2 regions of the Mycobacterium sp. IDUB_39 genome follow, and region 1 is predicted to be linked to the other one. Evidence: riboswitches for the same ligand, from Rfam matches in the RefSeq annotation. Region 1 holds a riboswitch; the other holds the start of a gene.
The links. A riboswitch is a leader RNA that binds a small molecule or an ion and turns the genes downstream of it on or off. The one in region 1 is predicted to bind cobalamin.
Positions count from the first base shown of each region.

Region 2: another riboswitch for cobalamin. It lies ahead of ACZY0X_RS26805 (ABC transporter substrate-binding protein); the one in region 1 lies ahead of metE (5-methyltetrahydropteroyltriglutamate--homocysteine S-methyltransferase).

Region 1 covers NZ_JBVAXF010000001.1:1,289,117-1,293,295, reverse strand. Annotated here, with positions in the region: gene glgX (glycogen debranching protein GlgX) at 1-498, opposite strand, end outside; gene ACZY0X_RS06005 (enoyl-CoA hydratase/isomerase family protein) at 437-1,291, shown strand; cobalamin riboswitch at 1,296-1,508, shown strand; gene metE (5-methyltetrahydropteroyltriglutamate--homocysteine S-methyltransferase) at 1,632-3,908, shown strand; gene ACZY0X_RS05995 (isochorismatase family protein) at 3,905-4,179, opposite strand, start outside.
Region 2 covers NZ_JBVAXF010000008.1:131,618-135,796, reverse strand. Annotated here, with positions in the region: gene ACZY0X_RS26810 (glycosyltransferase family 87 protein) at 1-1,351, shown strand, start outside; cobalamin riboswitch at 1,376-1,564, shown strand; gene ACZY0X_RS26805 (ABC transporter substrate-binding protein) at 1,596-2,594, shown strand; gene ACZY0X_RS26800 (FecCD family ABC transporter permease) at 2,609-3,640, shown strand; gene ACZY0X_RS26795 (ABC transporter ATP-binding protein) at 3,637-4,179, shown strand, end outside.

The DNA.
Region 1 (4,179 bases):
GTAGCCGAACAGCGACTGGTTCCAGTCGAAGATGCCGTCGATCGCCTTGGCGTACGGATCGAGCAGCAGCTTGGTCGGGTTGCACCGGTGGCCCTCGGCGGGGTCGAAGGGGCCGTGCACGCGGTACCCATACCGCTGTCCGGGCTCGATGTTCGGCAGGAAGCCGTGCCACACGAACCCGTCCACCTCCTCCAGGGTCAGCCGGGTCTCGGTGCCATCCGCGTCGAACAGGCACAGCTCGACGCGGTCGGCGACCTCGCTGAACAGCGCGAAGTTCGTGCCGGAGCCGTCATATGAGGCGCCAAGGGGGTAGGCCTTGCCGCGCCAGACCTCCTGAGGAACGGCGTTGGGACTCGAGACTTGGGTCAAGGGGCACCCTTCTTGCTGGGAGATATCCGGACCAAGTCGACGATACGACGTGCCAGGGTGCGGGAGCATGGCGGGCGAGAGGCTCACATTGGAGGTACGCCACTTGTCCGCACCCGCTGATCTGCCCATTTACCGCACTTTGCAAACCAGCGCGAGCGGCGGTGTAACCACTGTCACGCTGAATCGGCCCGCGCAGCGCAACGCAGTCGGCGATGGTATGCGCGAGGAGCTGGCCGACGCGTACACCAGGCTCGATGCCGACGACAGGGTCCGCGTGGTGGTCCTCACAGGTGCTCCGCCCGCGTTCTGTGCGGGTGCCGACCTCGCCGGGGGCGAGGAGACCTTCGCCGGAACCGGTCCCGACTTCACCGCCGCGGGTGTCGCGGTGCCTGCCTGGACGCTGAGCAAGCCGGTGATCGCCGCGGTCAACGGTCACGCCATCGGGCTGGGTCTCACCCTGGCTCTGCAGTGCGATATCCGCCTGTTCGCCGCCGACGCGACCTACGGCGTCGTGCAGGTCCGTCGCGGGGTCGTCGGCGACGCGTACTCGCACTGGGTGCTGCCTCGTCTCGTCGGCATCGCGAACGCCGCGGAGATCCTGCTGACGGGCGCGACGTTCGACGGGCACCGCGCCGTGGCGCTGGGGCTGGGCAGCCGGGTGCTGGCCGCCGACGAGGTGCTGCCCGCGGCCCTGGAGATCGCCAACGACATCGCGACCAATACCGCGCCGATGTCGGTGGCGGCGAGCAAGCGACTGCTGTGGGACTCGTTTGGACTCGACTCCGCCGCGGTCGGAGAGCGGGAGACGGCCATCCACCGCGTACTCATGGCCCATGACGACGCCCGCGAGGGCGTGCGGGCGTTCCAGGCCGGTCGTGCACCGCAGTGGTCCGGGCGGCCCGTCGACCCGACGCGGCACTAGGGATACGCTGGCCAGTGCAGCTGGTTTGTCGTCGTCCTCGGACGGCGACATCGCAAGAGGGAACCCGGTGGGAATCCGGGACTGTCCCGCAGCGGTATGCAGGAACGACCGCCGTCATCAGCACTGGCCCGCGAGGGCTGGGAAGCGACGGCCAGTAGGTGCACGAGCATCGTGCGCGCCTGTGAGTCCGAAGACCTGCCAGCCGTACCGGACGCGCCGCGTTCGGTGGATCATCGCCTCGTGGAATGGGCAGTGGCCGAAGCGGTTACTCCAGTGGAATGATCGCGTTCGGTTCGACGTCTCTTGGTGATATCCATCCGTCTCGTCAAGAGGACGTTGCATGACCACAGCTAGACCGTTCACCGCCACCATCACCGGATCACCGCGGATCGGCCCCAATCGGGAACTCAAGCGTGCCGTCGAGAGGTACTGGGCGGGTCGCATCGAGCGAGCCGAACTCGAGGCCCTTGCGGCGAACCTGCGTGCCGACACCTGGCAGTCGCTTGTCACCGCGGGCCTGGACTCGGTGCCGGTTAACACCTTCTCCTACTACGACCAGATGCTTGATACCGCCGTGCTGGTTGGTGCCCTGCCGGAGCGTGTGGCCGGTATCGGTGCCGATTCCAGCGATCTGGACCGCTACTTCGCCGCCGCCCGTGGGAACGACGACGTCGCGCCGCTGGAGATGACCAAGTGGTTCGACACCAACTACCACTACCTGGTTCCCGAGATCGGCCCGAGGACGCGGTTCGCACTCAATCCCCTCAAGCTCCTCGGTGAGCTGGAAGAGGCACGCGCACTCGACATTCCGGCCAGGCCGGTCATCGTCGGACCCATCACGTTCCTCGCGCTGTCCAAGGCCGTCGACGGGGCGGGTGCGCCCATCGCACGTCTCGATGACCTGCTCGGCGTGTATGCGGAACTGCTTGAGGTCCTCGTGGATGAGGGCGTGGAGTGGGTTCAGTTCGATGAGCCCGTGCTGGTGACCGACATCCTCGACAACGGCGCGCAGTTGGCCGAGCGCGCCTACGGACTGCTTGGCGGGCTGGCCAAGCGGCCGGCGCTGTTCGTGGCGACCTACTTCGGTGAGTTGACCGATGCGCTGCCCGCACTGGCGCGGACGCCCGTTGAGGCCATCGGCGTCGACCTGGTCGCGGGCGGCGTATCGGCAGTGGCCGCTGTCCCGGAGTTGGCGGGCAAGACCGTCGTCGCCGGGATCGTCGACGGCCGCAACGTCTGGCGCACCGATCTGGAGGCGGCGTTGGGCACGCTAGCCACGATTGTGGGATCGGCGGGTGCAGTGGCGGTTTCGACGTCCTGCTCAACGCTGCACGTGCCATACACACTGGACGCGGAGCCCGGGCTCGAGACCGCGCTGCGCAGTTGGTTGGCGTTCGGCTCCGAGAAGGTCACCGAAGTGGTCGCGTTGGCGCGCGGTCTGAGGGACGGGCGGGACGCCATCGCCGCCGAGGTCGCCGCATCGAACGCGGCCATCGCCTCACGGCGTGCCGACCCGCGCCTGTCCAACGAGCGGATCCGCGCGCGTATCGCCGCGATCGCCGCATCCGGCACCACGCGCGGTCCGGCGGCGCAGCGCCGCGAGGCGCAGAACCAACGGCTGCGGCTGCCCGACCTGCCGACCACGACCATCGGTTCCTACCCGCAGACATCGGCGATCAGAGTGGCCCGGGCCGCACTGCGGGCCGGCGAGATCGATGCGGCGGAGTACGAGCGCCGGATGAAGGCGGAGATCGCCGACGTCATCAAGCTTCAGGAGGACCTGGGTCTTGACGTGCTGGTGCACGGCGAGCCCGAGCGCAACGACATGGTGCAGTACTTCGCCGAACAGCTCGACGGGTTCTTCGCCACGCAGAACGGCTGGGTGCAGTCCTACGGCAGCCGCTGCGTGCGTCCGCCGATCCTGTACGGCGATGTCAGCCGGCCGACGCCCATGACGGTCGAGTGGATCACCTACGCGCAGTCGCTCACCGCCAAGCCGGTGAAGGGGATGCTGACGGGCCCGGTGACCATCCTGGCGTGGTCGTTCGTCCGCGACGATCAGCCGTTGGCCGACACCGCGGCCCAGGTGGCGCTGGCGATCCGGGACGAGACGGTGAATCTGCAGGCGGCGGGTATCGCGATCATTCAGGTCGACGAGCCCGCGCTGCGTGAACTGCTACCGCTGCGATCGAAGGACAAGGACGAGTACCTGAGGTGGGCAGTCGACGCGTTCCGGCTGTCCACGTCGGGGGTCGCCGACTCCACCCAGATCCACACGCACCTCTGCTATTCGGAGTTCGGCGAGGTGATCGGAGCGATCGCCGACCTGGACGCCGACGTGACGTCGATCGAGGCGGCGCGGTCACACATGGAGGTGCTCGGTGACCTCAACGAGGTGGGCTTCGCCAACAGCGTCGGACCGGGTGTCTACGACATCCACTCACCGCGTGTTCCCGGTGTCGACGAGATGGTGTCATCGCTGCGGGAGGCGCTGAAGTCCGTTCCCGCCGAACGGCTCTGGGTCAATCCAGACTGTGGATTGAAGACACGGACCACCGATGAGGTGACGGCGTCGCTGAGGCACCTGGTGAGCGCCGCCCGGGAGGTCCGCAGCTAGCCGATCACGACGCCCGAGGCACGCAGCGCGTCGACCGCCTGCGCGGTCGTCGCCGGCGACACCCCCGCCGTCAGATCCAGCAGGACGCGGGTGGTGAAACCGGCGGCGACCGCATCGGCCGCGGTGGCCTTCACGCAGTAGTCGGTGGCGATGCCCGCCACGTCGACGGCGTCCACACCGCGCTGGCGCAACCAGTCGGCCAGCCCCGTGCCGTCCTCGGCGTGCGCACCCTCGAAACCGCTGTAGGCCGCCGAGTGGTGGCCCTTGTGAA
Region 2 (4,179 bases), on a different contig from region 1:
GGTCGCGGTGTGGGAGAACCAACGCGCCTACTACGAGTTCTGCTACTCCGACACCGTGCCGCTCTACACCGCCGAACTGCTCAATCTTGGGAAGTTCCCGTACAAGTCGAGCTGGATCGAGAAGAACGCCGAGGGCCAGCAGCAGATTCAGTACGACGGCACGCCGGCCGTCAGGTACATGGAGTATCCGGTCCTCACCGGCATGTACCAATATGTGTCGATGACGCTGGCCAAGACCTACACGGCGTTGACGAAGCTGGTGTCGGTGCCGATCGTCGCCGAGGTGGTGATGTTCTTCAACATCGCCGCGTTCGGTCTGGCGTTGGCGTGGATGGCGACGGTGTGGGCGACATCGCTGTTGGCTGGTCGGCGGGTGTGGGACGCCGCGGTGGTGGCGGCCTCGCCACTGTTGATCTTCCAGATATTCACCAACTTCGACGCCCTGGCCGTCGCGGCGGCGGTGGGTGCGCTGCTGGCGTGGTCGCGGCGAAAACCAGTTCTCGCCGGGGCGCTCATCGGGATCGGCGTGGCGCTCAAGCTCTTTCCGCTGCTGCTGTTGATCCCGCTGGTGATCCTGGGCGTGCGCACGGGGCGGGTCCGCGACGTCGGGAAGACGGCCATCGCCGCGGTGCTGTCCTGGTTGGTGGTCAACCTGCCGATCATGGTGATGTTCCCGCGCGGCTGGTCGGAGTTCTTCCGCCTCAACACCCGTCGCGGCGATGACATGGACTCCATCTACAACGTGGTGAAGTCCTTCACCGGGTGGGGCGGGTTCGACCAGAACCTGGGCTTCTGGGAACCCCCCGCCGTGCTCAACAGTGTGACCGCGGTGCTGTTCGCGGTGTGTTGCGCCGGGATCGCCTACATCGGTCTGACCGCCAGGCACCGACCCCGGCTGGTCCAGCTGGCGTTCCTGGTCGTGGCGGCCTTCCTGCTGACCAACAAGGTGTGGAGCCCGCAGTTCTCGTTGTGGTTGGTGCCGTTGGCCGCGCTGGCGCTGCCACACCGCCGAATCCTGTTGGCGTGGATGACGATTGATGCGCTGGTGTGGATGCCGCGAATGCTGTATCTGTACGGCGAGCAGAACATGGGTCTGCCCCAGGAGTGGTTCACCACGACGGTGCTGCTGCGCGATATCGCCGTGGTCGGCCTCTGTGTGCTGGTGGTCCGGCAGATCTACCGGCCGGAGCTGGATCTGGTCCGCCTGCACGGCCGTGTCGACGACCCGTCGGGTGGCGTGTTCGATCGCGCCCCCGATGCGTTCCCGTCCTGGTGGCCCGCCCGGCTGCGGCCCCGAAGCGAACCGGAACCCGTCGCACCGGCCGAGCGTGAGGCTGTTCTCACCACCTGACGGCGCGGTGAGCGACACATCTCCGATAGTGTCGAGATGGCCGGTCGCCGACCGGCTCCGATGGGCAGTCAGGAAGCCGGTGCGAAACCGGCGCGGTCCCGCCACTGTGACTGGGGAGCGAACCCCGCTGTCGACCACGGCCGTCAAGGCTGGAAGGTCGGGGTGAGCATCGATCCAGGAGTCAGGATACTGCTCCCGCCGGACCTCGTTCTGGGACGTGGACATCCCGGATGGAGCCGATGCAATGCCATGCCCGACCCTTCTCTCCCGGCCGATGCGCCTGCTGGCGATCGCTGCCCTCGCCCTGCCCCTGCTGGCGGGGTGCGCCGAGCGGGGCGGTGCTGACACCAGTGCCACCGCCGCGCCGGGATTCCCCGTCTCGGTCGACAACTGCGGTGTCGAGGTGACGCTGCAGGCGGCACCGACCCGCGCCGTGGGCTATTACCAGCAGTCGGTGGAGCTGATGCTCGCGCTCGGCCTGCGCGACTCCATCGTCGCCACGGTGTACCCGGACAACCCGCCGCTACCGAAGTACGAGCAGGACTACCGCGCCATCCCGGAACTGTCCAACAAGGACGCCTCGTTCGAGCAGATCCTGGAGCTGGCACCGGATTTCGTCTACGGCGGATACAGCAGCTCCTTCGATGAGTCGGCGGGCAGATCACGCGCCGCCTTCGCCGATACGGGCATCACCACCTATCTCAACCCGGAGTACTGCGCCACCGAGCCGATCACGATGGACGACGTCTACGACGAGGTGCGGACCATCGCGAAGCTGTTCGGCGTCCCGGGACGGGCCGAGTCCCTAGTGTCAGACATGGCAGCCAGCGTCGCCGAGGCCACTGCCCGCATCGAGGGCGTCGACCCCGTCAAGGTGTTCGTCTACGACAGTGGCGATGCCACCGCGTTCACGGCGGGTCGCCAGGGCATCGGCAATAAGATCATCGAATTGGCCGGCGGCACGAATATTTTCGGGGACCTCGACGAGACGTTCGCCGACGTATCGTGGGAGCAGGTGCTGCAACGGCAGCCCGAGGTCATCGTCATCTACGACTACTTCGGCACGCCATCGGTCGAGGCCAAGAAGGAGTTCCTCCGCAGCCGTCCGGAACTCGCTGCGGTACCGGCAATCCGAGACGACCGGTTCGCCGTGCTGACGCTGCAGGACGCCGTGCTGGGGGTGCGGGCGCCGTACGCGGTGGGGCCACTGGCCGAGCAGTTGCATCCCGCCCGCTTCCGGTGACGTCCCGACGCCGCGTGCCCTACCCGCTGGTGCTACTGGCGCTGGGGCTGCTGCTCGCGGCGTGCATGATGGCGGGCCTGGCGATCGGGTCCATCTCGATCCCGCCGATGGATGTGGCCCGAAACCTGTTGCACCAATTGGTCCCTGGCATGTTCGACGCCAGCGGGGCGCCGCACCATCAGATGATCATCACCCATGTGCGCGGCCCGCGAGTGGTCCTCGGGGCGGTGGTCGGTGCCGGGCTGGCGGTGATCGGGATGACGCTGCAGGCGTTGGTACACAACCCGCTGGCCGACCCGTACCTGCTCGGGGTCTCCTCGGGTGCCTCGGTGGGCGCGGTGGCCGTGATCGTCACCGGGGGAGCGTTTCTCGGTGCGGCCTCGATGCCCCTTGCGGCGTTCGTCGGTGCCGTCGGTGCACTGGGCCTGGTGTACTTCCTGTCCCGCGCGGGCGGCCAGATCACCACGACACGTCTGGTGCTGGCCGGAGTCGCCGTCGCGTACGTGCTGTCGGCCGTGACCAGTCTGATGCTGTTGACCGCCAGAAGTGGCGATCAGGCGCGTCAGGTGCTGACCTGGATGCTGGGCGGTCTCGGTGGTGCGCAGTGGAATTCGCTGTGGCTGCCGCTGGCGGCGGTGCTGCTCGGACTGGTCTATCTACTGGCACACGCGCGGACGCTGAACGTGCTGTTGGCCGGTGATGAGGCCGCGGTGACCATGGGTGTGGACGCCGACCGGTTCCGGGTGGTGACCTTCGTGCTGGCATCGCTGATGACCGGCGTGCTGGTCGCGGTCAGCGGTCCGATCGGGTTCGTCGGGCTGATCCTGCCGCACGCCGTGCGTCTCCTGGTGGGCAGCGACCATCGCCGGGCGCTGCCTGCGGCGGCGTTGGCGGGCGCGTCGTTCCTGGTCCTGGCCGACATCGCGGCGCGCACATGGGCGTCGCCGCAGGAGATTCCGGTGGGCGTGCTCACCGCGCTATGCGGTGGGCCGTTCTTCCTGTGGCTGATTCGGCGCGACGCCCGTCGCGGGGCGGTGCGGTCATGACCGGCGCCCGTCTGCGTGCCGACCGGCTCTGCGTGGAGCTCGGCGGTCGCCGCATCCTGCACGAGGTGTCGGTGCGCGCCGAGCCCGGCCAGGTGATCGGCATCGTCGGGCCCAATGGATGCGGCAAGTCGACGCTGCTGCGCAGCCTGGTGCGGATTCTGCGCCCGACGAGCGGGTCGATCCACATCGACGGTGTCGACGTGCAGACGATCCCGGTGCGGCAGTCCGCGCGCACCGTGGCCGCCGTCCTGCAGGACGTCACCGGCGACTTCGACCTGCGCGCCCGCGACGTCGTCGCGATGGGACGCGCGCCCTACAAGCGAATGTTCCAGGGGGACGGCGCCGCCGACGAGCGGATCGTCGAAGACGCGCTGCGGATGGTCGGGGTCGGCCATCTCGGTGATCGGCCAATCGCCTCGATGTCGGGTGGGGAACGGCAGCGGGTTCTGATCGCGCGTGCGCTCGCGCAACAGCCCCGGCTGCTCGTCCTGGACGAGCCGACCAACCACCTCGACGTCCGTCACCAGTTCGACGTGCTG